DNA from 3 places in the Rhizobium phaseoli genome. Region 1 is predicted to be linked to each of the others. Evidence: riboswitches for the same ligand, from Rfam matches in the RefSeq annotation. Region 1 holds a riboswitch; each other region holds the start of a gene.
The links. Region 1 has a riboswitch for cobalamin ahead of nrdH (glutaredoxin-like protein NrdH). Riboswitches for the same ligand answer to the same signal wherever they lie in the genome.
Positions count from the first base shown of each region.

Region 2: another riboswitch for cobalamin. It lies ahead of cobU (bifunctional adenosylcobinamide kinase/adenosylcobinamide-phosphate guanylyltransferase); the one in region 1 lies ahead of nrdH (glutaredoxin-like protein NrdH).
Region 3: another riboswitch for cobalamin. It lies ahead of bluB (5,6-dimethylbenzimidazole synthase); the one in region 1 lies ahead of nrdH (glutaredoxin-like protein NrdH).

Region 1 is NZ_CP013532.1:4,000,050-4,007,749, reverse strand. It holds gene AMC88_RS19210 (heavy metal translocating P-type ATPase) at 1-1,013, shown strand, start outside; cobalamin riboswitch at 1,204-1,429, shown strand; gene nrdH (glutaredoxin-like protein NrdH) at 1,689-1,910, shown strand; gene nrdI (class Ib ribonucleoside-diphosphate reductase assembly flavoprotein NrdI) at 1,927-2,331, shown strand; gene nrdE (class 1b ribonucleoside-diphosphate reductase subunit alpha) at 2,310-4,514, shown strand; gene nrdF (class 1b ribonucleoside-diphosphate reductase subunit beta) at 4,694-5,668, shown strand; gene AMC88_RS19185 (adenylate/guanylate cyclase domain-containing protein) at 5,770-7,014, shown strand; gene queE (7-carboxy-7-deazaguanine synthase QueE) at 7,097-7,700, opposite strand, start outside.
Region 2 is NZ_CP013532.1:2,615,236-2,622,935, reverse strand. It holds gene AMC88_RS12715 (chloride channel protein) at 1-1,709, opposite strand, end outside; cobalamin riboswitch at 1,940-2,333, shown strand; gene cobU (bifunctional adenosylcobinamide kinase/adenosylcobinamide-phosphate guanylyltransferase) at 2,636-3,157, shown strand; gene cobW (cobalamin biosynthesis protein CobW) at 3,162-4,208, shown strand; gene cobN (cobaltochelatase subunit CobN) at 4,213-7,700, shown strand, end outside.
Region 3 is NZ_CP013532.1:2,479,969-2,487,668, reverse strand. It holds gene AMC88_RS12060 (NAD+ synthase) at 1-458, shown strand, start outside; gene AMC88_RS12055 (TolB family protein) at 558-1,388, shown strand; gene AMC88_RS12050 (hypothetical protein) at 1,722-2,288, shown strand; gene AMC88_RS12045 (3-deoxy-7-phosphoheptulonate synthase) at 2,520-3,587, opposite strand; cobalamin riboswitch at 3,959-4,145, shown strand; gene bluB (5,6-dimethylbenzimidazole synthase) at 4,188-4,877, shown strand; gene AMC88_RS12035 (DUF2865 domain-containing protein) at 4,881-5,975, opposite strand; partial or broken gene AMC88_RS34050 (RNase H family protein) at 6,106-6,204, shown strand; gene AMC88_RS12030 (NADP-dependent malic enzyme) at 6,306-7,700, opposite strand, start outside.

The sequences.
Region 1 (7,700 bases):
CGATCGCCGCCTCGCTTTCATCAGGCGCGCGGCGGGGTCTGCTGATGAAGGGCGGCGCGGTCTTGGAAGCGCTCGGCAAGGTCACGATGGTCGCTTTCGACAAGACGGGCACGCTGACGGAAGGCAAGCCTAAGGTGACCGATATCGTCGCCTTCGGAATGAGCGAGGCGCAGGTCTTGTCGCGCGCGGCAGTGCTGGAGCAGGGCTCCAGCCATCCCTTGGCGCTGGCGATCCTCAACCGCGCTAGGGCAGACGGCGTTCCCGTGCCGCCGGCTTTCGAACTGGAAGCGCTGCCGGGCAAAGGTGTCCGCGGCAAAGTCGGCGGCGAGACGCTCGATCTGCTGTCGCCGTCCGCGGCCCGCGAGCGCGGCGCCCTCGACGGCGAAAGGGATGCAGGCATTATGGCGCTGAACGACGAGGGCAAGAGCGTGTCGGTGCTGCTCGTCAACAATGTTGCGGCCGGCCTGGTCGCCATGCGCGACGAGCCGCGCGAGGATGCCAAGGTGGGGCTTTCCACGCTCAGGTCGGCCGGTGTCAAAGCAATGATGCTGACGGGCGACAACAAGCGGACGGCGGCCGCCGTTGCCGGCATGCTCGGCATCGACTGGCGCGGCGAGATGATGCCCGAGGACAAACAGCGGGTCGTCGTCGAATTGAAACGCCAGGGTTTCGTCGTCGCCAAGGTCGGCGACGGCATCAACGACGCGCCGGCGCTGGCGGCTGCCCATATCGGCATCGCCATGGGCGGCGGCACCGATGTGGCGCTGGAGACGGCGGATGCCGCCGTGCTGCACGGGCGCGTCGGCGACGTGGCACGGATGATCGAACTGTCGAAACGGACGATGCGCAACATCCTGCAGAATATCACCATCGCGCTCGGTCTGAAGGGGGTGTTTCTGGTGACGACCATTGCCGGCATCACCGGGCTCTGGCCGGCGATTCTTGCCGATACCGGCGCCACCGTGCTGGTGACGATCAACGCGCTCAGGCTGCTTCGACTAAAGGGACAATGACTATTCGGGGACGACTCGTGCCGGACCGGGAAACAAAAATCTGAGGCCCGGCTACAGGCCATCCGAACCTTCTCCACAGCCTCGTGTCGTTAAGCCTTCCTTATCCATATTTTTCACAGGAACGCAGCGATTTCAAACCTGTCGTAACGCGATGCACAAACCATCCGTTGACGTAATTCTGGATTCGCGTACTATATCTAGTGTTCAAGGTTCCTTCGATTCGTCAGGATCGCGGGCGAAGATGGGAATACGGTGCGTTTCGCCATGACGGCGCAACAAGGCCGGAGCTGCCCCCGCAACTGTAAGCGGCGAGCAACTGTCCGATTTCAGGTCACTGAGGCATGATGCCTCGGGAAGGCTGGGGCAGCGTGCTTCGACCCGCGAGCCAGGAGACCTGCCTTGAACGAGATGTCCACGGGCGGGGTGTCCGGAAGGTCGCGTGCATGAAAGCGGAACGATCCGCGCCTGTTGCGCTGCCCTGAACGCCCGCATGAGCACTTCGGGGTTGAAGTCATGTCCAGAATATCAAGGCCGCCGCCCGCGCAAATCCCGAAGGGGATCGTATCGGGCGTTTAAACCGCCGACTTTGCCAGATCACCATCAAGCGTTGCCCCGGACGTCGCAAGGCGCCCGATCCCAGTATTGCGTCCTGAATTTGACATCACGAGGAACATGATGAGCGTTACCGTCTATAGCAAACCCGCCTGCGTCCAATGCACCGCCACCTATCGCGCCCTCGATCGCCTGGGTGTCGACTACGATATCGTCGATATCTCCCAGGATGCAGAAGCGCTCGATCGCGTCCGCAGCCTCGGCTACATGCAGGCGCCCGTCGTCATCGCCGGCGAGCGGCATTGGGCGGGTTTCCGTCCCGATATGATCAGCGCGCTCTCCTGACCCGAGGAGAAAGGCGATGGGGCTGATCGTTTATTATTCCAGCCGATCCGAAAATACCCATCGCTTCGTCGCCAGGCTCGGATTGCGCGCGGCCCGCATTCCGGCGAGCGGTGCGGACGCGTTTCATATCCGCGAACCCTTCGTGCTTGTTGTGCCGACCTATAGCAGCGGTGACGGCAAGGGCGCCGTTCCCAAGCAGGTGATCCGTTGCCTGAACGATGCGGAGAACCGAAAACACATCCGGGGCGTGATTGCCGCGGGCAACAGCAATTTCGGTGAGACATACGGGCTCGCCGGCGACGTGATCTCGCGCAAATGCCAGGTGCCTTACCTCTACAGGTTCGAGCTCATGGGCACGGAGGAGGATGTCGCCAACGTCAAACACGGAATGGAACGATTTTGGACACGGGAACAACTCTGACGCGGGATGCCGGCGCAAAACCGCATAACACTTTTGCTCATCCCACCGGCGAACGCTCTTTGAAAGCGGCGGAAGCGCTCGACTATCACGCGCTGAACGCGATGCTGAACCTCTATGACGATGAGGGACGGATCCAGCTCGACAAGGACCGCATGGCGGCCAAGCAGTATTTTCTGCAGCATGTGAACCAGAACACCGTGTTCTTTCACAATCTCAGGGAAAAGCTCGATTACCTCGTGACCGAGGGCTATTACGAGCAGGAGGTGCTCGACCAGTATTCCTTCAATTTCGTGCGCGACCTGTTCGACCAGGCCTATGCCAGGAAGTTCCGTTTCCCGACCTTCCTCGGCGCCTTCAAATATTACACCAGCTATACGCTGAAGACCTTCGACGGAAAGCGCTATCTCGAGCGCTACGAGGATCGCATCTGCATGGTGGCGCTGACGCTGGCGCGCGGCGACGAGGCGCTTGCCCGCGACATGGTCGACGAAATCATTTCCGGCCGTTTCCAGCCGGCAACGCCGACCTTCCTCAATGCCGGCAAGAAGCAGCGCGGCGAACTCGTCTCCTGCTTCCTGCTGCGGGTCGAGGACAATATGGAATCGATCGGTCGGTCGATCAATTCGGCGCTGCAATTGTCGAAGCGCGGTGGCGGCGTGGCGCTGTCACTGACGAACATCCGTGAGGCCGGCGCCCCGATCAAGCAGATCGAGAATCAGTCGTCGGGCATCATTCCCGTCATGAAGCTGCTCGAAGACAGTTTTTCCTATGCCAACCAGCTCGGTGCTCGCCAGGGGGCGGGCGCCGTCTACCTCAACGCCCATCATCCTGATATCATGCGGTTTCTCGATACCAAGCGCGAAAATGTCGACGAGAAGATCCGCATCAAGACGCTGTCGCTCGGCGTCGTCGTGCCCGACATCACCTTCGAACTCGCGAAAAACAACGAGGACATGTACCTGTTCTCGCCCTATGACGTGGAGCGCGTCTACGGCGTGCCCTTCACCGAAATTTCGGTGACGGAAAAGTATCGCGAGATGGTGGGGGATGCGCGCATCTCGAAGAAGAAGATCAAGGCGCGCGAATTTTTCCAGGTGCTCGCCGAGATCCAGTTCGAGAGTGGTTATCCCTACATCATGTTCGAGGACACGGTGAACCGGGCGAACCCGATTGACGGGCGCATTTCGATGAGCAATCTCTGCTCCGAGATCCTGCAGGTCAGCGAGGCAAGCGAATACAATGACGACCTCTCCTACAAGCATCTCGGCAAGGATATTTCCTGCAATCTTGGCTCGCTGAACATTGCCGCAGCCATGGATTCCGCCGATTTCGGCAAGACGATCGAGACCTCGATCCGGGCGCTGACGGCCGTTTCCGACATGAGCCATATTGCCTCGGTGCCGTCGATCGAGAAGGGCAATGACGAGAGCCATGCGATCGGGCTCGGCCAGATGAACCTGCACGGCTATCTCGCCCGCGAGCGCATCTTCTACGGTTCGGAGGAAGGCGTCGATTTCACCAACATCTATTTCTATACGGTGACCTATCACGCGATCCGCGCCTCGAACCTGCTGGCGGTCGAACGCGGCACAAGCTTCAAGGGCTTCGAAAATTCGAAATATGCCTGCGGCGACTATTTCGACAAATACACCGAGCAGGAATGGAAGCCGGCGACCGAGAAGGTGCAGGCGCTGTTCGACAAATCAGGAATCCATATTCCGACACAGGACGATTGGGCGGAGTTGAAGACGGCTGTCATGGCGTCCGGCCTCTATAATCAGAACCTGCAGGCGGTGCCGCCGACGGGATCGATCTCCTATATCAACCACTCGACCTCCTCCATCCATCCGATCGTCTCGAAAATCGAGATCCGCAAGGAAGGCAAGATCGGCCGGGTCTATTATCCGGCCCCGTTCATGACCAACGACAATCTCGATTATTATCAGGACGCCTACGAGATCGGGGCGGAGAAGATCATCGATACCTATGCGGCGGCGACCCAGCATGTCGACCAGGGCCTGTCGCTGACCCTGTTCTTCCGCGACACGGCGACGACGCGCGATATCAACAAGGCGCAGATTTACGCCTGGAAGAAGGGCATCAAGACGATCTACTACATCCGCCTTCGCCAGATGGCGCTGTCCGGCACCGAGGTGCAGGGCTGCGTGTCTTGTACGCTGTGAGTTTGCGCTGCTGGCCGAGAGTTTCGAGCTTGTAGCCCCCTCATCCGCCTGCCGGCACCTTCTCCCCGATGGGGAGAAGAGACAAGCCGATTGCATGGCGTTCCCCTCTCCCCAGCGGGGAGAGGGCAGGGTGAGGGGGCCCCGCACCCCGTTAGAATTTGTGGAAGAAAGACCACCCAATGAACATATCCATAAAGCCAATCAGCCGCGTGCGCGCCATCAATTGGAACCGCATTGAGGACGATAAGGATCTCGAAGTCTGGAACCGGTTGACCGGCAATTTCTGGCTGCCGGAGAAGGTGCCGCTGTCCAATGACATTCCCTCCTGGGCGACGCTGACGGCGGCCGAGCAGCAGCTGACCATCCGTGTCTTCACCGGGCTGACGCTGCTCGACACGATCCAGAACGGCGTCGGCGCGATCAGATTGATGGAAGATGCGATGACGCCGCATGAGGAGGCGGTGCTTTCCAACGTCTCCTTCATGGAGGCCGTGCATGCGCGCTCCTATTCCTCGATCTTCTCGACGCTGTGCTCGACGCCCGACGTCGACGATGCCTATCGCTGGTCGGAGGAGAACGAGTTCCTGCAGCGGAAATCGGCGCTGATCATGGAGCAGTATGGCTCCGGCGATGCCTTGAAGAAGAAGGTTGCCAGCGTCTTCCTCGAAAGCTTCCTGTTCTATTCCGGCTTCTATCTGCCGATGTACTGGTCAAGCCGCGCCAAGCTGACCAACACGGCCGACATGATCCGGCTGATCATCCGCGACGAGGCGGTGCATGGCTATTATATCGGCTACAAATTCCAGCGCGGGCTCGAGCGGCTTTCCGAGGAGAGACGGCAGCAGATCAAGGATTTCGCCTTCGACCTGCTGCTCGAGCTTTACGACAACGAGGCCAGATATACCGAGGCGCTCTATGACGGGCTCGGACTGACCGAGGACGTCAAGAAATTCCTGCATTACAACGCCAACAAGGCGCTGATGAACCTCGGCTATGAGGCGCTTTTCCCGGCCGAGGCCTGCAAGGTCAATCCGGCGATCCTGTCGGCGCTTTCGCCGAATGCCGACGAGAACCATGACTTCTTCTCCGGCTCCGGTTCGTCCTATGTCATCGGCAAGGCTGTGGCGACCGAGGACGAGGATTGGGATTTCTGAGGCTTTATCGCAGTCTGCCCTTATCATTTGCTTCCCTGTCGCCCACATTCAGCGGAAGTGAATTCGACCCTCGCCGATCACATGATGTAGCGGAGTTTTTGATGTCGCCTTTTTTGAACAAGACCGGGACTGCCGTTGAAGCGGACGATGGCGTCTGGCCGATCCGCAGGAGACGGATTCTCGATTGGCTGGTGAACGAGACGCGGGGCGAGCGTTTCATCGACAACATTCTGGTGCAGATGTGCGGGAAGCTGCTTTCGGCCGGGGTGCCGGTGGCCCGGGCGACATTGCATTTCCGGACGAACCATCCGCAATGGATCGGTGCCCGCATCCTCTGGAAGGAAGGGCTCGCAGAGGCAAAGATCAATACTTTCGCCTATGGCGTCGAAAATACGCCGGAGTTCCTGACCAGCCCGGTCAACGCGATTCATCAGGGTGCGGGGGAAGTGCGCAGGCAGTTGGAAGGCGCAGCCGACGGCGACCTGGATTCATTCTATCAGGAACTGCGCGACGACGGCCTGACCGAGTATATCGCCTGGCCGCTCGAACACACTTTCGGCAAACGGCATGTGGCTACATTTTCCACCAGCCGGCCGGGCGGTTTTACCAGCGAACATGTCGATTTCCTGCGTGATCTCCTTCCGGCCCTGACCTTGATTAGCGAAATTCGTCTGAAGAACATCATGGCGCGCACGCTGCTGCAGACCTATGTCGGGCCGCATGCGAGTGAGCAGATCCTGTCGGGCGTGACGACACGCGGCAGCGGCGCCACCGTCGGTGCGGCAATCATGATCTGCGACCTGCGCGACTTTACCGCGATCTCCGATCTCTGGCCACGCGACGATGTCATCCATTTGCTCAACGATTATTTCGATGCGATGTCGGATCCGATCGAACGCCATGGCGGGGAAATTCTGAAGTTCATGGGCGACGGATTGCTGGCCATCTTCCCCTTGAGCAAGGAGACGGCCTGTGCCGATCTGCTGCAGGCGATCCGCGAAGGGCAGGCATCGATGGCCGAGTTGAACGAGCAGCATGCACGGGCGGGGCGCGAACCGCTGCGTTATGGCGTCGGCGTGCATGTCGGCGACGTCATGTACGGCAATATCGGTTCGCGTCGGCGACTGGACTTCACCGTCATCGGCCCGGCGGTGAATATCGCCTCGCGGCTGGAAAGCCTGACCAAGGAGGTCAAGCGTCCGGTGCTGCTGTCGCGGGCCTTTATCGAAATGGCGGGCTGCGCGAAAGACATGGACAGTCTCGGCACCTTCCCGCTGCGCGGGCTCGGAGAGCCTGTCGATGTCTTCGCTTTTCCTGAACACTCAAGCGCGTCGCGTCAAATCTGATTCACGCAATGCGCCTTAGCTCTCTTTTTTTATAAGCATGTCGTTGTCCCGGAATCGCGGCACGCATTGGGCTCCGGCAGGTTCAGACGCCGCGTTTGTTTCCCCACAGCAGCACATGCAGCTGCGGCAACACGCGCGGGGCAAACCATCCGTCTGCCGTCACCTTCTCGACGAGCCAGTGCATTCGGTCCATCACGCCGTCGATATCGATGCGGGCGTCGTCGTCATCGGGCGGCGGCGGCGTATGGTTGCCCGGCTGAAGGTAGAGGGGGATATAAGGGTAACGCTGGCCCGCTTCTTGGGCAAAGGCGTAATCGTCATCGTCGAAGACGACGATTTTCAAAGCGATCTCCGGCCCGCCGGCGGCGAGCCGGAGGCAGTTGTCGACCTGATCCCAATCGGTCAGCATTCCGCTCGACGGCGGCTTGGGGCTCAAGACCAGGACATCGAGATCGCGAAACCAGTTCCGGGCGACGCTCCCCTGCGTTTCCAGCGCGAAGCGGTATCCTTGAGAATGGCCGAGTTCGATCAGTGGACCCAGCGGCTGGATCGCCGGATTGCCGCCGGACAGGGAAACCGTCATCGGCCGGCCGGCGGAAAGCTTCGTGACCTCCTGCCAGATCGCCTCGGTGGACATGGGAATCCACTGATCCCGGAAGGCGCTGTCGACCGCGTGAAGGCTGTCG
Region 2 (7,700 bases), 1.4 Mb from region 1:
CCGACCACCTTGCGCTCGATCAGATTGTTGACGACGGCGAGCGCTTCGCTTTCGCTCTTGTCAAAGATTGCCGCGGCCTGCCTGGCGTTCATCTGCGGCTGCAGGAAGTCATTGCGGTAGCGGACGAAATCGGCAAGCATCTGGCTCTCGTCCTGAACATCGGTCGGGTTGGCGTAGATCTCGGGCACCAGTACGAGCCCGGCGTATTTGTCGTTCTCCTCGACGAGAATGACACGCTGCGTCGAGCCGATCGGGAAGGCCTTCTTGAACTCCTCCAAGGAGATGCCCGCTTTTGCGGTCTTGACGTCGGCGCGCATCAGCTTGTCGACCGTCAGGTTGCGGATCCAGCCGACGTCATGGGCGCTGCGGATGCTTTCGCCGCGCAGATGGAAGCGCCATGTAGCGAAGGAGTAGCCGAAGGTCGAGCGCACGACGAGCGAGGAGGTGATGACGGCGGCAAGCACCAGCGCCGTGATCGGAAAATCGCCGGTGATCTCGAGCGCCAGGAAGGTCATCGTCAGCGGCCCGCCGATGACGGCGACGGCAAGCGAACTCATTCCGACCACGGCATAGATGACCGGCGTCAGCGTCGCATCGGCGAAATAGGGACCGCAATAGGCAAAGAGCTTGCCGAGCAGGGCGCCCATAAACAGCGAGGCGAAAAACAGGCCACCCCTGAAGCCGGAACCGATCGAAATCGCCGAGGCCAGTGATTTCAGCAGAAACAGGCTTACCAGCGCCGGGATCGTCACGTCGCGTGAAAGGTTGAGATGCAGTGCGCCGTGGCCGGCCGAAAGGACCTGCGGCGAGATCATCGCCAGGAGCCCGACGATGATACCGCCGAGTGCGGGCCGGAAGGGTGGGGCGATCGAACTCTTGCGCGCCAGCTCCTCGATGAAGGCGACGCCCTGCATGAGGAGAATGCCAACACCGGCGCAAAAGCAGCCAAGCAGCAAGGCCGGGATATAATCGGCCGGAACGACGGAGCCGAAGGTGCCGATATCAATGGTGAAATCGCCCTCGGCAAGCAGCCTTGCGGTGAGGGTGGAAACGAGGGCGGAGACCACGACCGGGGTCAGCGAGACGATCGTGTAGGTGCCGATGATCAGTTCGAAGGCGTAGAAGGCGCCGGTCAGCGGCGCGTTGAAGGCGGCGGCGATGGCGCCGGCCGCGCCGCAGCCGACGAGAACGCGCAGGTCCGAGCGGCGCAGCTGCAGCTTCAGGCCGAACTTGGAGGCAATTCCGGCGGCAAGCTGGGTATAACCGGCCTCCAGGCCGACGGAAGCGCCGAAACCGTTTGAGATCAGGTTCTGGACGGCGACGATAATGCTGTCAGTGAGGGAGAGACGGCCGCCATGCAGCGCATTGGCCTCGATCGGATCGACCATCGGTTTCTTGCGCCGTTTCGCCAGCACAAAAAAAAGCAAGCCGAGCAGGACGCCGCCGATGACGGGGGCGGTGAGCAGCAGCATCTTGTCCTCGATGATCGACGCGCTGAGCCTTTCGTTGTCGGCTATGCCGAAGACCAGCTGGTGCAGCTCATTCGAAATGTAGCTCATGCCGGTGACCGCCAGCCCGGAGGCGATGCCGACGACGGCGCCCGCCAGCGACAGGCCGACCTCGCTGCGGCGCGTCAGGGCGCGCAGCCGCCCCGGGTCGAAGAACACACGCAGCGCACGGAAACGGCGCCGATCCAATTTCATAAGCATGGCTAGACAATTAGGCGGAGAGAGGCCCGGTCAAGGGCAGGGGTGCTGTCCGCTTGCGACGCAATTGCGGCAAAAACCCGGCGCGCGGGCTAAATTTTTATGACGTAAGCAACTGATATAAGACGACTTTTTAGCTGGGATAAGTCGCTTTTATGCGAGATCCTCTTCCGGCCGGCCGTCTTCGCAGTCATACCAAGGCCGTTGACTCCATCCCCCGGCTTGCCTAACCATCCTCGGATATAACGGATGGTTTCGGATCGGCAGTTGCCTTTCCGGATGAAAAGGGAATGTGACGGGGTGGACCCAAGCCGGGCGCCTTCATCACAGCCGACCCCGCGACTGTAGAGCGGTCAGGGTCTTCCATCCGGCATCGAGTTCTTTGGCTGACAGCTTGCAATGGTGCAGGCGGGCGAAGGGGCGACGTGCCGGAAAAGCCACTGGAAATGCATGGTGATCAACCGGGGTGGGACGCCTCTTTCTCTACGAATCGTCCGCCTTTTCACAAATGCAGCCGGGAAGGCGAGGCGGATCCGCTGGCACGATCAGGGGCGACCGGATTCCGGTCCGCCCCGATCGCGGCCGATAACCGCGAGCCAGGAGACCTGCCTTCCGTGCCGGGCGAGAAGCCCACCCTTGGGCAAGAGACCCGCTGCCAGCACGGAGGTTGTTTTGGCTGAACGAATGAATTCGGCGCTGCCTTGTGCGGTGCGACGGTGGGGTTTCCCCTTCTCCCCAGCGGGGAGAAGGTGGCCCGAAGGGTCGGATGAGGGGGCCGCGCGGCAGTTCCATCCTTTTGCCCTTCGCGTGCGCTCGGCGCATTCGCGGCTTAGCCGCTCACCCCCTCAACCGCCTGCCGGCACCTTCTCCCCGCTGGGGAGAAGGGGGATTCGGCGCCACCTCGCCCTTCCCAGCGGGAGCGCTTGCACATGACGGCTCCCTCCAATTCCACCTTCATCCTCGGCGGCGCACGCTCCGGCAAATCCCGCTTCGCCGAAAACCTCGTCATCGCGACCGGCCTCGATCGCCATTACATCGCGACCGGCCGAGCCTGGGACGAGGAGATGCAGGCGCGGATTGCCCAGCACAAGGTCGATCGCGGGCCGTCATGGACCACGCACGAAGAGCCCCTCGATCTCGTCGGCGCGCTTGCCGCCATCGATGGCGAGAGGCGCATCGTCCTGATCGACTGCCTGACGCTCTGGGTCACCAATCTGATGATGGAAGAGCGGGATATGGCGGCGGAGTTTGCCGCACTTGCGGATTTCGTCGCGCGGGCAAAGGCGCGGCTCGTTTTCGTCTCCAACGAGGTCGGTCTCGGCATCGTGCCCGAGAACCGCATGGCGCGGGATTTTCGCGATCATGCCGGCCGGCTCCACCAGATGATCGCGGCGAAAGCCGCCGAAGTCTATTTCGTCGCGGCAGGCCTGCCGCTGAAAATGAAGGGTTAGATTTATGAACCAGAAGATTCCCGCAACCGTCATCACCGGCTTTCTCGGCGCCGGCAAGACGACGATGATCCGCAACCTGCTTACCAATGCCGGCGGCAGGAAGATCGCGCTTATCATCAACGAGTTCGGCGATCTCGGCGTCGACGGCGATGTTCTGAAGGGCTGCGGCGCCGAAAACTGCAGCGAGGACGACATTATCGAACTTACCAACGGTTGCATCTGCTGCACCGTCGCCGACGATTTCATCCCGACGATGACCAAGCTGCTTGAGCGTGAACAGCGGCCCGACCACATCGTCATTGAAACTTCAGGCCTCGCCTTGCCGCAGCCGCTGGTCGCGGCCTTCAACTGGCCTGACATTCGCACACAGGTGACCGTCGACGGCGTCGTTACAGTGGTCGACAGCGCGGCTGTCGCCGCCGGCCGTTTCGCCGACGACCACGATGCGGTCGAGGCGGCGCGCAGCGAGGATGAATCGCTCGATCACGAGAGCCCGATCGAGGAGCTGTTCGAGGACCAGCTCACCTGCGCCGATCTGATCGTGCTCAACAAAACCGATCTGATCGACGTGGCCGGTCTCGGACGGGTGCGCGACGAGGTCGCTTCCCGCACCCAGCGCAAGCCGGTGATGATCGAGGCGAAAAACGGCGAAGTGCCGGCCGGCATTCTGCTCGGCCTCGGCATCGGCACGGAGGGCGACCTCGCCAACCGCAAGTCGCACCATGAGCTGGAGCATGAGGACGGTACACCGCACGACCACGACGAATTCGACAGCTTTGTCGTCGAACTCGGCCCGGTCGCCGACCCCGCCGGCTTCGTCGGGGCGCTGAAGAGCATCATATCAGCCCATGATGTGCTGCGCCTGAAGGGCTTCGTCGATGTAGCCGGCAAGCCGATGCGCCTGCAGTTGCAGGCCGTCGGCAGCCGCATCGATCATTATTTCGATCGCCCCTGGGGCTCAGGCGAAGCGCGCACCACCCGTCTCGTCGTCATCGGCCTGCATGAGATGGATCAAGGCGCGGTGAGGGCGGCGATCGAGGCGTTGGTGTAAACCCATGCATCTGCTTCTGGCCCAGCAGGGAACGATCAGCGACGGCGAGGATGCGATCGACCTCGGGCAGACGCCGGGCGATATCCTGTTCCTGTCGGCGGCCGACAGCGAGCTTGCGGCGATCGCGACCGCCCATCGCGCCTGCGGTGGGCCGTATTCGCTGCGGCTTGCCAGCCTGATGAGCCTCAAGCACCCGATGTCGGTCGATACCTATGTCGAGCGCACGGCGCGGCAGGCCAAACTCATCATCGTGCGGGCGCTGGGCGGCGCCAGCTATTTCCGCTATGCGCTGGAGGCGCTGCATGCCTGTGCGGCCCGTAACGGCGCGCTGGTTGCCGTGTTGCCGGGTGACGCCAGGCCGGATGTGGGGCTGGCGCCTTTTTCGAACATCGCGGCCGACGATCTCGATGCACTCTGGGCCTATCTGATCGAGGGGGGCGATGCCAATACGCGCTCCTTTCTCGATTATGCCGGGGCAATATTGTCGGGCGCGGAAAAGCCGGCGCCGGCGGTGCCGCTGATGAAGGCCGGCATCTGGTGGCCGGGGCAGGGGCTGATCGGGGTCGAGGAGTGGCGGCGGGTGACAGCGCCTTCATGGGCCGAGTTTGCGGCGGAGAGTATGGTTGTAGCGGAGGAGGGATTTGAACCCCCGACAATCGCTATCAGCTTCTATCGCGCCCTCGTGCAGAGCGGCGAAACCCGCCCCATCAAAGCGCTAATCGATGCCTTGCAGGCGCAGGGCCTCCGGCCGCTGCCAGTCTTTGCCTACAGCCTTAAGGATCCTGTCTCGACGGGCATTCTCGAGAGCGTGTTCTCGGCGCTGAAACCCGACGTCGTGATCAACACCACGGGCTTTGCGGTCTCCGCACCGGGCGCGGACCGGCAGCCGACGGTGCTGGAGGCGAATGGGGCGATGGTGCTGCAGGCGATCCTGTCGGCCTCATCACGAGAAGCATGGGCGGCCTCCTCGCAAGGCCTGTCGGCGCGCGATCTCGGCATGAATGTGGCGCTGCCCGAAGTCGACGGCCGGGTGCTGGCGCGGGCAGTCTCCTTCAAGACGGCGGCGCGTTATGATACGGCCGTCGAGACCAACATCGTCGCCAGCGAACCAGACGGCGGCCGGGTGCGCTATACGGCGGAACTCGCCGCCAATTGGGCGCGGCTGCGCGCCACGCCGGCACGTGACCGACGCATTGCCCTTGTCATGGCAAATTATCCGAACCGCGACGGTCGGCTCGGCAACGGGGTCGGTCTCGACACGCCGGCCGGCAGCATCGAGGTGCTGCGCGCGATGGAGGCAGCGGGTTACCCGCTCGCCGATATTCCAGCCGATGGTGACGCGCTGATCCGGCATTTGATGGAAGGGCCGACCAATTCAGGTCATGACGGCCGGGTCGTCCGCGAGACATTTTCCCTGAGTCTCTACAACAGCTTCCTGGCGTCTCTTCCAAATCAGATTCAGGGTGAGGTAAAGGCCCGCTGGGGCGAACCAGAGAACGATCCGTATTTTCGTGACGGCGTCTTCGCCCTGCCTTTCGCCCGCTTCGGCGGCGTCCTTGTCGGCATTCAGCCGGCGCGCGGATACAATATCGATCCGAAGGAGAGCTACCATTCGCCGGATCTCGTGCCGCCGCACGGTTATCTTGCCTTCTATGCTTTCCTGCGCCGCGAGTTCGGCGCCAATGCCGTCATCCACATGGGCAAACACGGCAATCTCGAATGGCTGCCGGGCAAGGCGCTGGCGCTGTCGGAAGGCTGTTATCCCGAGGCGGTGCTCGGACCGTTGCCGCATCTCTATCCCTTCATCGTCAACGATCCGGGCGAGGGCACGCAGGCCAAGCGGCGGACGGCCGCCGTCATCATCGATCACCTGACGCCGCCTTTGACACGCGCCGAGAGCTATGGGCCGCTCAAGGATCTGGAAGCTCTGGTCGACGAATATTACGAAGCCTCCGGCGGCGATCCCCGCCGCATCCGGCTGCTCAGCCGGCAGATTCTCGATCTTGTCACCGATATCGGCCTCGACCGGGATGCCGGTATAATCGGCGGCGAAAGCGAAGGCGAGGCGCTGAAGAAGCTCGACGCCTACCTCTGCGACCTCAAGGAAATGCAGATCCGCGACGGGCTGCATGTCTTCGGCGTGTCGCCCGAGGGGCGGTTGCTGACGGATTTGACCGTGGCGCTGGCGCGGGTGCCGCGCGGGCTGGGCGAGGGCGCGGATGCGAGTCTGCAGCGGGCGATTGCGGGGGATGTATTGGCTTTTCCCCTTCTCCCCAGCGGGGAGAAGATGTCCGTCAGGACAGATGAGGGGGCGAGCGACGTGAGGAGCGAGCGGCTGAGCGAACGCGAAGCCGAGAGCGCGGCCCCCTCATCCGACCCTTCGGGCCACCTTCTCCCCGCCGGGGAGAAGGGGAGTCGCGCCCGTCAGCCTTCTTTCGACCCTCTCGACACCGATATGGCCGCTTCGTGGACCGGCCCCCGTCCTCAGAGCCTCGTCGACATTTTCGACGCCCCCTGGCGCACCAATGGAGACACGGTCGAGCGCATCGAGCTGCTGGCGGCCAAGCTTGTCTCCGGCGAAACCGCATGCCCTGCGGAATGGACGGCCACGCGGGCTGTGCTCTCCGAGATCGAGACCCGACTCAAGCCTTCGATCCTGGCCTGCGGCCCAGCGGAGATATCAGGCCTGCTTGCCGGCCTGGACGGCCGTTTCGTTGCACCCGGCCCCTCCGGCGCGCCGACGCGCGGGCGGCCGGACGTGTTGCCGACGGGCCGCAACTTTTACTCGGTCGACAGCCGCGCCGTGCCGACTCCGGCGGCTTACGAACTCGGCAAGAAATCGGCGGAACTGCTGGTACGCCGCTACGTGCAGGATCATGGCGAATGGCCTGATACCTTCGGCCTGACGGCCTGGGGCACGTCGAACATGCGCACCGGCGGCGACGATATCGCTCAGGCGCTCGCGCTGATCGGGGTCAAGCCGCTCTGGGATATGAGCTCGCGGCGGGTCACCGGCTATGAGATCGTACCGCAGGCAGTGCTTGGGCGGCCGCGTGTCGACGTGACACTCAGGATTTCCGGCTTCTTTCGCGACGCGTTTCCCGAGCAGATCGCCTTGTTCGACAGAGCGGTTCGCGCCGTCGGCGCGCTTGACGAGGACGATGCCGACAATCCGATCGCAGCGCGCATGCGCGGCGAAGCGGCAAGGCTTGCGGCTGCCGGTCTCGACGCCGCCGCGGCGAAACGGCGAGCGGGCTACCGGGTGTTCGGCTCGAAACCTGGCGCTTACGGCGCCGGGTTGCAGGCGCTGATCGACGAAAAGGGCTGGGAGCGGCGTGCCGATCTTGCCGAAGCCTATCTCGTCTGGGGAAGTTATGCCTATGGCGCAGGCGAAGAGGGCACGGCCGAACGCGGCCTGTTCGAGGATCGGCTGCGCTCGGTGCAGGCGGTCATTCAGAATCAGGACAATCGCGAGCACGACCTGCTCGACAG
Region 3 (7,700 bases), 1.5 Mb from region 1:
AGTCGGAAATGTCGGTCGGTTACGCCACGCTCTATGGCGACATGAATGGCGGCTTCAACCCGATCAAGGACCTCTACAAGATGCAGGTCTACGCGCTGTCCCGCTGGCGCAACGAGAATGTGCCGCCGAGTGCGCTGGGGCCGTCAGGCGAGGTGATCCCGCAGAATATCATCGACAAGGCGCCGTCCGCCGAACTGCGTCCCGACCAGAAGGACCAGGATTCGCTGCCAGCCTATCCTGTTCTCGACGATATTCTCGAATGCCTGGTCGAGAAGGAGATGGCGGTCGAGGAGATCGTCGCGCGCGGCCATGACGTCGCGACCGTTCACCGCGTCGAGCACCTGCTGTATCTCGCGGAGTACAAGCGCCGGCAATCGGCGCCGGGCGTGAAGATCACCAAGAAGAATTTCGGGCGCGATCGGCGTTATCCCATCACCAACCGGTTCCGGGATCGCTAACGCAATCGAGATCGCTAACGCAATCGAGATCGCTAACGCAAGCGAGATCGCTGAAGCGATCGAGATCGTTGACGCCGTCGATGTCAGGGAGGAGAAGACATGCGCAGCTCGGTCGAGATCTATAATGTCAAGACGGGCAGGGCGCGTGAGGTCTGGCAGACTGATCGGCTGGTGGAAGCGCCGAATTTTGCTCCCGACGGCTCCTATCTCCTGTTGAATGGCGACGGGCTGCTCTTCCGGCTGCCGCTCGATGGCGGCGAGGTTATTCAGGTCGACACCGGCTTTGCCGTCAACTGCAACAATGATCACGGCATCTCGCCTGACGGCACCGAGATCGTCATTTCCGACAAGAGCGAGTTCGGCAAGTCGTCGATCTACATCCTGCCGATCGAAGGCGGCACGCCGCGGCTCGTTACGGAAAATCAGCCCTCCTATTGGCACGGCTGGTCGCCGGATGGGCGCCAGCTCGCCTATTGCGGCATCCGCGACGACCTCTTCGACATCTATACGATCTCCGTCGACGGCGGAGTCGAGACGCGGCTGACGCATGGCGAGGGCCGCAATGACGGGCCGGATTATTCCGCCGATGGGCAATGGATCTACTTCAACTCCAGCCGCACCGGGCTGATGCAGATCTGGCGCATCCATCCCGATGGCACCGGCCTCGAACAGGTGACCTCGGACAATCAGGGCAACTGGTTCGCCCATCCATCGCCCAAGAATGACAAGGTGCTGATCCTGTCCTACGACCCCAGCGTTTTTGACCACCCGCGCGATCTCGACGTGCGGCTGCGGCTGATGGATATGGATGGCGGCAACCTGAAGACGCTGTTCGAGCTATTTGGCGGGCAGGGCACAATCAATGTGCCCTGCTGGTCACCAGACGGTGACGAATTTGCCTACGTCAGGTATTTTCCGGTGAGTTCTTAAGACGGGCGCACCGCCTTTTATGATGGGTGGTGGGTATCTGATGATATCGAGAGAGCGCCTACTCGAACACTTTGCTGGGAACCGTTTCAGAAACCGGCCGTCTTTTAACGCTACCGGCGGCAACTAGCCAGAACAGTCCACCCGGGCAACACGCCGAAGCGGACGGAGTATTCTATTTCAAGATGAGCTGTGGCATTTATTCATCCTCTGAATTGTGGGAAATATTGTGACCTGAATTTCAGTGCTATTCTGGCTGGTAGCGACCGGTCGCCCACTGCTCCAACCCGCTCTTTTGGCATCCGCAAACATGAGGATGAACCTGGAGGTATAGCATTGCTGGCTGTCTTGAGATGCGCGTGGACGCTGCGTGGTTTCACGATCGCCAGCTTCATGGTGGCAATGGGTTTCACAGTCGCAGGATGTTCATATCTTTTTGTCCGTGGTGTCGAGGGAAGCTACCTCGCAACGGGTACTCCGGTGCTGGGAAAGGTGACTGCGAGCAATGAGAGTGAGGAGATGGGGGGAACGATTGAGATCGGCTCGGCCGAAAGGCAGCAATGCAAGGGTCGCTACAGGGTATGGCAGGTGAAGACAAATTTCTGGAAGCTGGAGACCGGCGAGCGAACCTATCGCGGCAAGATCTACTGTCTGGATGGTCGAGCAGGGGCGTTTGAACTCATATCGAAGGATAACGGGAAAACGGGCTCAATCACCGGTCAAATCAATGGTGAGGCATTTCAACTCGATATGTTCGAATCGAAGAGTCGTGAGTGCAAGACCGACGAATGCAGATGGGGCTTGAAGTGGACTTACGAAAACGAGCGCGACAATGTGCGTACCTATTACAGGGTCGCGACTGAACACGAGCCCGATTCAGTGGATCCACGGATGCTCTATTGAATCTGCTCCTATACCGCGTGGCGATGATCCGGCCTCGGCTCCACCCATGATGGCGGGCGGTTGGTTAGTAACCCCACGTTGCTCGTACCAGTTTTCAAATCGGAACTTGGATCGATCATCCGGGCGTGAGTTATGAAGCCGTATCCGGTAGACCTACCCGTGAGATACGGGGTTGGCCCCCACCGCCCCGTTGGGCGGCGGGTGTCTGCCCGCCGCGCTTGATGCTGTTTATCAGGCAGCGAGAGCTGCCTTGCGCCGCTCGCGGGCAGCTTTCGCCAGGTCTTCCAGCACCGCGAGCGACATGTCCCAGTCGATGCAGCCGTCGGTGATGGATTGGCCGTAGACTAGCGGCTTGCCGGGGACGAGATCCTGGCGGCCGGCGACGAGGTTGCTCTCGATCATCATGCCCTTGATGTGGCGGTTGCCGGCGGCGATCTGTCCGGCGACGTTCTTGACCACATGCGGCTGGTTCATCGGGTCCTTGTTGCTGTTTGCATGACTGGCGTCGATGAGGATGCGCGGATCCACGCCCAGCTTGACGGCTTCGCTGACCACCGCCTGGACATCGGCAGCGTCATAATTCGGGCGCTTGCCGCCGCGCAGGATGATGTGGCAGTCCTCGTTGCCCTTCGTTGAGGCAATAGCAGCCTGGCCGTCCTTGGTGACGGCGGGGAAGTGATGCGGCTGCGAGGCGGCGAGGATGGCATCGAGCGCCACGCGTGCGCCGCCATCCGTGCCGTTCTTGAATCCGATCGGGCAGGAAAGGCCGGAGGCGAGTTGGCGATGGATCTGGCTTTCGGTCGTGCGTGCGCCGATCGCGCCCCAGCTCACGAGGTCGGCAATGTATTGCGGCGTGATCGTCTCGAGGAATTCGACGCCAGCGGGCAGGCCCATAGCATTGACGTCGAGCAGCAGGCGCCTGGCAATCCGAAGCCCTTCCTCGATGCAGTAGCTGCCATCGAGATGCGGATCGTTCATCAAGCCTTTCCAGCCGACCGTGGTGCGGGGCTTTTCGAAATAGACGCGCATGACGATCTCGAGGTCGCTGGAAAAGCGCTGCCGCTGTTCCGCCAGCCGCTCGGCATATTCGCGCGCCGCAGCAGGATCGTGGATGGAGCAAGGGCCGATGACGACGATCAGGCGGTCGTCTTCTCCCTCGAGAATCTTATGGATCGCACGACGGTTGCTGGTCACCGTCTCGCTGACGGCAGCGGTTCGGGGGATTTCCGCGATGATATCGGCGGGTTTGGTCAGCGGGGTGATCTCGAGGATACGCAGATCATCGATGGTATCGGACACGGTATGGCTCCTGTTTGGTCATACCGAGCGGAACAAAAAAGCCGCCAGGTAGACTAGCGGCTGTTCGGGTTGTCGTCGCGTCGACTTCAGTTACGCATAGACCCGCATCCGCTGTGAGCAGCGGTACCGATAAAATCGCGAGGCGTAGACAGAAGTGATCGACATGCGGCGTATTTAGCGTGGCGGCCTTCCGTTGTCACGCAGAATCTGCAGCCTGAAAGAAGGGTCGGCCAAAGGCTTGTCCAATGCATTTGCAAGCGTTGTGATGACCAGCCGCTGCCTGTCCACTGGCGGGGCCAGGAAGCCGACCGCTATTTCGTCATGGCCTCTCCAGGCTCTGCTGCCGGCGCTTGCCCGGGAAGCGCTTTCCTGAAATAGATGCTCCGTCAGGTGCCCGCTCTTCAGGCGGGAGAATCGGGAATCCGGTGCAAGACCGGAACGTGCCCAACGCTGTAAGGCCGACGCCCGCCGCTTTACTATGCCACTGGCTTTTGCCGGGAAGGCTGCGGCAGACGGATGACGCCAAGTCAGAAGACCGGCCTGGCAAGATAGACCCAACCCGCGCGGACGGCGGGCGGTTGCGTTGTTGGGGATTTGACGATGCGACCCTTTGATGAGGATGCCATGTCGGCGGCATCCGGTTTTTCTCTGGCCGAACGCGAGGTTGTATATCACGCGATCATGACGCGGCGCGATGTTCGCAGCCAATTCCTGCCCGATCCGTTGCCGGATGACGTCGTGGCGCGGCTCTTGACGGCCGCCCATCACGCGCCCTCCGTCGGCTTCATGCAGCCGTGGAATTTTATCCTGGTGAAAAACCCAGAGGTGCGCGCGCGGGTCCGGGATGCCTTCGCCAAAGCGAATGAGGAAGCGGCACTGATGTTTGACGGCGAGCGGCGGCAGGCGTACCGCTCGCTGAAGCTTGAGGGCATCGCCGAGGCGCCGCTTGGCATATGCGTGACCTGCGATCCCACGCGTAGCGGCAGCGTCGTGCTGGGGCGCACGCACAATCCCAGGATGGATTCCTATTCAACGGTCTGCGCCATCCAGAACCTCTGGCTTGCGGCGCGCGCCGAAGGGATCGGCATCGGCTGGGTCAGCATCTTTCGCGAAGGCGAACTGAAAACCATTCTCGGCATCCCCGATCATATCGAGGTGGTCGCATGGCTCTGTGCCGGCTTCGTCGACCGGCTGTATGACGAGCCGGAGCTTTCCGTCAAAGGCTGGCGGCAGCGGCTGCCGCTCGATGAACTCGTCTTCCACGATGGCTGGGGACGGAGCGAGCCGTAGCGGTCACTGCTGTTGCGGCTGCGGGCCTGGCTTTGCCGGATTGGCAAGATCGATCGAGCCCTGGTCGCCGGCCAGGAATTGTGGACCGACCTGGCGGACCTTGTTCTGCGTGGGATCGTAGGGACGATCTGGAACGGATGGTTGCGGGGAGGGTGTTGTCGCTGCACCTTTTGTCGGCGGATTGGTGCGGATCGTGGTGATCGAGCCCTGCGGCGGCGGCTCGCCCACCGCCTGCTTGCTGCGCATCTCTTCGTAATAGGCGGTGAGATTGCAGGCGCAGGTATTTTTTTCACCAGGCGCGCGGTTCTTGTAGGCGAAGGCGTTCTGCATGGCGCTGTAAGGTGAGCCGGTTGCCACCGAAATCATGTTCGAGGCTTCCGTGCTCCTGACGTCGCGATAGAAGAGCTCGGTCTCGATGCCGGGGCACATCTTGGCACAGGTCTCAGCATCGCGGCCGAAATCGACCGAGGTGGCGTTCGAACTGATCGGGAAGAAGCCGCCATCGCAGCTGCGCACGCAGATGGTGCTGACCGGCGAAAGCATCTCGGTGCGCGGCAGGCCATAACGCGGATCGATCTCTTCACCGCCTCCGAGCGGAATGAAGGTATCGCCGCGCATCGCCTGCTCGTCGATGCTCGGGGCAGGGTCGTCGGCGCTGCTCTCGGACGGGTCGTAGAAATTCTCGCTGTTGCAGCCGTTCTGCTCGAGCGCGGCCATCAATTCGCGGCGCCCGCCGTCATCACCGCCGCCCTGACGCAGTTCGGCGCGGCGATCCTGGAGATAGCGGATATTGTCGATCATCCGGGCTTCGGCCTGCGAGAGCTCGGCGCAATAATCACCATTCTCGCCGCCAATCACCACCATGCTGCCCGAGGTGCAACCGTAGCTGCGCAGGTCGTTGCGGACCTTGCGCAGCTCAAGATTCTGCTCGGCAATTGCGCCGGCAAAGTGGCGTGCTTCCGGCCCATTGCCGGTGCCGATGGATCGCGGCAAGTCGGCCAGACGACCGCGCAAGTCGTCGCAGATGGCGCTCGTCTCGGCAGCGACGGGCGTCGCGACGGCAAGGAGAAGCACAAAAGACAGGTTTCGGCGTTTCACGGCGTCGTCCCGGAATGAGCAAACGGTCGGTGGGTCGAATGCGACTTCAACCGGCCGCGCGTTTTCCTTAACGCATTTCTCTTAATAAGCTCAGTGAAATTTCTAGCGTATTTTCGTCATCTTTTCCAGCAAAGGCCATTCAGGGATTGCTGGCAACGAACGGGCCGATGCGCTCGCCGACAGAGGGCGTCTGTCGCTAGAGCATGATGGCGAACAGTGTGAGCGGTAAGATTCAGATTTCAGGCCGACCGGGGCCTAAAATCATCCTGTTCTAGCGGGCGGTTGATATGGCTTCGCCGGGGCCGGCGCTCTCGTTTGGCGGCAGCCGGCTTAAGCCGGCTGCGATGCCTCGACGACGGCCAATGCCGCCATGTTGACGACGCCGCGGGAGGTGACGGAGGGAGCGAGGATATGGGCTGGCATGGCGGCGCCGAGGAGGATCGGGCCGACATGCAGGCCATCCGTCATCGACTTGACCACGCCGAGCGTGATGTTGGCGGCATCGAGGTTCGGGAAAACCAGCAGGTTTGCCTCGTCATGCAGCGTCGTGTGCGGCATGACGCGTTTGCGCAGGGCTTCGGTGATGGCGCTTTCGCCGTGCATTTCGCCATCGACTTCGAGATCGGGGGCGGCGTCGCGCACGAGCTGCAGGGCGTTGCGCATCTTGGTGGCGCTTTCGGATTCGCGCGAGCCGAAATTGGAATGCGAGACGAGAGCGGCGCGCGGGGTGATGCCGAAACGGCGGATTTCCTCGGCGGCCATCACCGTTGCCTCGGCGATCTCCTCGGCGCTTGGATTGAAGGTGACGTAGGTGTCCGTGAAGAAGGTGGCGCCGCGCTGTGAGATCATCAGGCTGAGCGCAGAGAAATCACGCACGTTCGGACGCTTGCCGATGATCTGGCGCACGTCGCGCAGATGCTTTTCATAGCGGCCTTCGAGGCCGCAGATCAGCGCATCGGCTTCGCCGCGCCTCAGCGCCAGCGCCCCGATGACTGTCGTGTTGGTGCGCACGATGGTGCGGGCGGCTTCCGGAATGACGCCGCGGCGGCCGACGAGCGAGAAATAGAGATCGACATATTCGCGGAAGCGCGGATCGTCTTCCGGATTGATGACTTCGAAATCCTGCAGCGGGCGAATGCGCAGGCCGTAGCGCTTGAGCCGGGTTTCGATGACCTGCGGACGGCCGATGAGGATCGGCTTGGCCAGGCCTTCTTCAAGCAGCACCTGGGCGGCGCGCAGCACGCGCTCGTCTTCACCTTCCGAGAAGATGACGCGCTTGCGCTCGGCAGCCTTGGCGGCGGTGAAAATCGGCTTCATGACGAAGCCGGAGCGGAAGACGAAACGGTTCAGCTGATCGAAATAGGCGTCGAAATCCTGGATCGGGCGGCGGGCGACGCCGCTCTGTTCGGCGGCTTTGGCGACGGCCGGCGCAATGCGCAGGATGAGGCGCGGATCGAAGGGCGAGGGGATGAGATAGTCCGGACCGAAGACCGGGGTCTCGCCGGAATAGGCGCGGGCGGCGACATCGGATGGTTCTTCGCGGGCAAGCGCGGCAATGGCGCGCACCGCCGCCATCTTCATTTCCTCGTTGATCGTCTCGGCGCCGCAATCGAGCGCGCCGCGGAAGATATAGGGGAAGCAGAGGACGTTGTTGACCTGATTGGCGAAATCCGAGCGACCCGTGCAGATCATCGCATCCGGACGGGCGGCGCGGGCCAGATCCGG